2 regions of the Streptomyces sp. MS19 genome follow, and region 2 is predicted to be linked to the other one. Evidence: riboswitches for the same ligand, from Rfam matches in the RefSeq annotation. Region 2 holds a riboswitch; the other holds the start of a gene.
The links. Region 2 has a riboswitch for S-adenosylmethionine ahead of thrC (threonine synthase). Riboswitches for the same ligand answer to the same signal wherever they lie in the genome.
Positions count from the first base shown of each region.

Region 1: another riboswitch for S-adenosylmethionine. It lies ahead of ACL02R_RS05725 (aminotransferase class V-fold PLP-dependent enzyme); the one in region 2 lies ahead of thrC (threonine synthase).

Region 1 covers NZ_JBJZOH010000004.1:36,490-38,877, forward strand. The annotation lists gene ACL02R_RS05720 (hypothetical protein) at 1-509, opposite strand, end outside; SAM riboswitch class IV at 688-804, shown strand; gene ACL02R_RS05725 (aminotransferase class V-fold PLP-dependent enzyme) at 946-2,244, shown strand; gene rfbB (dTDP-glucose 4,6-dehydratase) at 2,255-2,388, opposite strand, start outside.
Region 2 covers NZ_JBJZOH010000003.1:161,707-164,094, forward strand. The annotation lists gene ACL02R_RS04815 (glucosyl-3-phosphoglycerate synthase) at 233-1,198, opposite strand; SAM riboswitch class I at 1,407-1,546, shown strand; gene thrC (threonine synthase) at 1,565-2,388, shown strand, end outside.

The DNA of each region.
Region 1 (2,388 bases), on a different contig from region 2:
ATGCGGCGGCTCATGAGATAGCCGGGGATCAGCAGCGCCGCCAGTACCACCCACATCAGCGCGGCGGCGTCGCGCCCGGCCAGCCACTGCGCCGCGCTCGTCACCAGGAACATGCCGGTCAGCAGCGGCCAGAACCACCAGCGGCGGGCGAGCTGCCTGCGCTGCTGCCGGACGAGGAGCGCCATCTCGCGGCGCGCCGCCGGGTCGCGCGGGATGCGTTCCTGCCTGATGCGCCGGAGTAGGACGGGCAGGCGTGCGGGCGGCACGCCGACCTGCGAGGCGTACGTCCGCCGCGCGAACCGGCTCATCGCGGCCGTCAGCCCCGTCCACAGCACCCAGGCGGCGCCCAGGCCCAGCGCGCGCGGCGCGTCCGCCAGCCACGCGATCAGCACAGCGGCCACCGCCCCGGCGGCGGCGAGGGCCCCGAGGAACACCCAGGGCTGGTCGAGGGGGCGCCGTTCCGCCTCCCAGTCGATGTCGCCACCCGCGCTGTCACCCGCCGCGTCCACCGTCCTCGCCGTCCCTTCCGCCGGTCGCCTCCGCGTGTCCTCGCTGTCCGGATACCCGGCGGGGAGCCGCCCAAGGTCGGTCGGTCAACGGGAAGTTGACGGGGGGCGGCCGGCCGCGCGTCCGCTGGCTGAGACGGGCTTACGGGCCGTTCGGGCGCTGTGCCAGAATCCTCGGCGAGGTCACGAGTGACAGCGCCATGGGCCCCGGCCCGCTGTCCGGCAACCCTCCGTCGTGGCGGGGTGCCCCGGGTGATGACCGGGCGGTGGGACAGACGTCCCGCGGCAAGTGCGGCTTCGAGGAGTACTCCATGCGCATGCGAATGCGGTAGAGCGCCGGGCGCTCCCCTTCCCCGTCCCACCGGCCGCACCCCGGCCGTTCCCCCTTTTTCCCGTGTCCCGGCGCCGTCGCCGCGCCATGCCTTCGGGAGGCCACGCCATGACCGTTTCCGGTATCCCCGCCACCGACGTCACCCCGCCGCGGCAGGACGACGCGCTCGCCGTCCTCAGCTCGGACGTCACCGTTCCCCTCGCCACCGGCGGCGAGGTCACGTACGCCGCCCTCGACTATGCCGCCAGCGCCCCCGTCCTGCGCCGCGTCTGGAACGAGGTCGCCGCCTACGCGCCGCTGTACGGCAGCGTCCACCGCGGCACGGGCCACCTCTCCCGGCTGTCCACCGAGTTGTTCGAGGCGAGCCGCGAGACGGTCGCCGCGTTCCTCGGCGCGCGCCCCGGCGACCAGGTCCTCTTCACCCGCTCCACGACCGACTCGCTGGGCCTGCTGGCCGCCGCGCTCCCCGCCGGGACGCACGTCCTCGTCTTCGAGACCGAGCACCACGCCGCCCTGCTGCCCTGGGCCCACCACGGCCACGACGTCGCGTACCTCGACGCGCCCGCCGGCCCGGCCGATGCCGTCGCCACCGCCGAGGCCGCCCTGGCGGCGCTGCCGGAGGGCGAGGCGCTGCTGTGCGTCACGGGCGCGTCCAACGTCACCGGCGAGCTGTGGCCCGTACGCGAACTGGCCGCCGCCGCCCACCGCCACGGCGCCCGCATCGTCCTGGACGCGGCGCAACTCGCCCCGCACCGGCGGATCGACATCACCGCGCTGGACGTGGACTGGGTCGCGTTCTCCGGGCACAAGCTGTACGCGCCGTTCGGCTCAGGTGTCCTCGCGGGCCGCTCCGACTGGCTCGACGCCGCCCCGCCCTACCTCGCGGGCGGCGGCGCCACCCGCGTCGTCAGCCGCAGCGCGGACGGCGGGGTCACGGTCGAGTGGAACACCGACGAGGCGCGCCACGAGGCCGGGTCGCCCAACGTCGTCGGCGCGCTCGCCGTCGCCGCCGCCTGCCGCGCCCTCACCGAGGCGGGCCACGACACGCTCCTCGCCCACGAACGGCGGCTGCTCGCCGTCCTGCGCGAAGGGCTCGCCACGATCCCCGCCGTCCGGGAGCTGTCGCTGTTCGGCGCGGAGGCCGACCGCGTGCCCGTCGTCTCGTTCACCGTCGCCGGATGGGACAGCGCCGACCTCGCGCGCACGCTGTCCGACCGGTACGGCATCGGCGTGCGCTCCGGGCTGTTCTGCGCGCAGCCGCTGGTGCGCGCGCTGCTCGGCGCGTCGGCGACGGACGGCGACTGCGACGGGCCCGTGCAGGCCGTGCGTGCCAGCTTCGGCGCGGGCACACCGGACGAGCACGTCACGCGGCTCGTCGCGGCCCTGCGCGAACTGGCGGGCGCCTGAACGGCCCGGCTCAGCGCGCGGCGCGGTCGCGCAGGGGCCGCCACCAGTCCGGGTGGTCCCGGTACCAGGCGACGGTCGCGGCGAGCGCGGCGGGGAAGTCGGCGCGGGGCGCGTAGCCGAGGCGGGTGCGGATCTTGGTCCAGT
Region 2 (2,388 bases):
CTGCCGGGCGGACTGTGCCGGTGGGAAGCGGACCGGCGGGCGCGACCGACTGTACGGCGCCGTCCGCTGCGGAGCGTGACGGCTCTTCGGCGGCCTGCCGTGACGGGCGGGCGGTCCGTCCGGTTCCCGGGGGCGGCGCTGCCCCCGTCGCGAAATGCTGTCCGACCGCGCGGCCGGTGAAACGTGTCACCCGTCACACCGCCCGCGCGGCGGCGCGCGCGTACGGCCCGGGTCAGGCCGCCTGCCGCGCCGCGTACTCCGGGACCCCGCACATCGGCGGGCGCTCGTCCGCGTCGATCGGGTGCGTCCGCGGGCTGAAGCCGCCCGCCTCCGTCCGCTCGAACTGGGTGAGCCCCACCCGCCGGGGCAGGACCGTGCCGGGCAGCCTGCTCTGCGCCGTCCGCATGATGGCGGTGGCCATGCGGCCGAGCGCCTGCCCGTCCTGGTGGCGGTGCTTGCGCACCCCGACGTCGACCTGGCCGACCGCGTCGAGGCCCGCGACGTGCAGCGTGTCGATCAGCAGGCCCAGCTCGACGCCGTACCCGACGGGGAACGGCAGCTGTTCCAGCAGCGACCTGCGCGCCGCGTACTCCCCGCCGAGCGGCTGCACCACACCGGCCAGCTGCGGCCAGTGCAGGTTCAGCAGCGGGCGGGCGACCAGCTCGGTGACGCGGCCGCCCTGGTGGGCGCCGTTCGGTTTGTCGCCGAGCGGCCGGTCGTACATCGCCTTGACCAGCTGCACGTCGGGCTCGGTGAGCAGCGGGCCGAGGATGCCGGAGACGAACCGCGAGTCGAAGTCCTTCAGGTCGGCGTCCACGAAGGCGACGATCTCGCCGCTCGCCGCGAGCAGCGAGCGCCAGAGCACCTCGCCCTTGCCGGGCACGGTGGGTATGCGCGGCAGGATCTCGTCGCGGTGGACGACCTTCGCGCCCGCCGCGGCCGCGACCTCGGAGGTGCGGTCGGTGGACCCGGAGTCCACCACGAGCAGCTCGTCGATCAGGGGCACGTCCTCCATGAGGTCGCGCCGGAGTGCTTCCACGATGGCACCGACGGTCCCCTCCTCGTTCAGCGCGGGGAGGACCACGCTGATGCTCCCTGCCGCGCCCGCTGTCCGCTTCGCGTGCAACAGCTGCGGCAGCGGGCGGTCAGCGGCGGTCCAGGATCGGCGGTGCAGCCATTCCTCTGCCTCTACCAGCACGAATGTCGCTCCTGTTCGCGTTCGGCCACTTTTACTCCGTATGGCCGTATCTGCCCCTTCCTGGGGTGCCCCAACCCGCTCGGCCACCTGATTTTGCCCTGTGTCTCGCGGACCGGACGGCCCGAGCCATTGTCGGTGCCGTCCGTTACGATCGCGGACAGCGCAGGTGTCCTCCGGATATCGGGGCCCCGCGCAGACAATCGCATACCGCTCATCCAGAGGGGCAGAGGGAACGGCCCGTTGAAGCCCCGGCAACCCTTCCGCCGGTTCCGTGTCCGTACGCGGGGCTCCCGGTGGGGAAGGTGCCAATTCCGTCCTGTGGCGAGAGACGCCCGGGGAAGATGAGGAGAAGGGGCTCCCGCACCCATGTCCGTGCTGACCGCAGCCGACCAGTCACCCGCCGCCACTGTCGATCTCGGCCCCGCCGTGGCGCTCTCCTGCCGCGAGTGCGGCGAGCGTTTCCCGCTCAGCCCGAGCTTCGCCTGTGAGTCCTGTTTCGGCCCCCTGGAGATCGCCTACGACCTCCCCACGGGGGACCCCGAGGGCCTGCGCCGCCGCATCGAGGCCGGGCCGAAGAGCATCTGGCGTTACGCTCCGCTGCTGCCCGTGCCCGCGGACGTCGCCGACAAGCCCAACCTGAACCCCGGCTTCACCCAGCTCGTGAAGGCCGACCGGCTCGCCACCGAGCTGGGCGTGACCGGCGGCCTGTACGTGAAGGACGACTCGGGCAACCCGACGCACTCCTTCAAGGACCGCGTCGTCGCGAACGCCGTCGAGGCCGCCCGCGCCTTCGGCTTCACCACGCTCTCCTGCTCCTCCACCGGCAACCTGGCGGGCGCCGTCGGCGCGGCCGCCGCCCGCGCCGGCCTGCGGTCCTGCGTGTTCATCCCGCACGACCTGGAGGAGGGCAAGGTCGTCATGGCGGCGGTCTACGGCGGCGACGTCGTGGCCATCGAGGGCAACTACGACGACGTGAATCGTTTCTGTAGCGAACTGATCGGCGACCCGGCCGGAGAGGGCTGGGGCTTCACCAACGTCAACCTGCGGCCGTACTACGCCGAGGGCTCGAAGACCCTGGCGTTCGAGATCTGCGAGCAGCTCGGCTGGCGGCTGCCGGACCAGATCGTCATCCCGATCGCCTCCGGCTCCCAGCTGACCAAGATCGACAAGGGGCTCAGGGAGCTGATCGA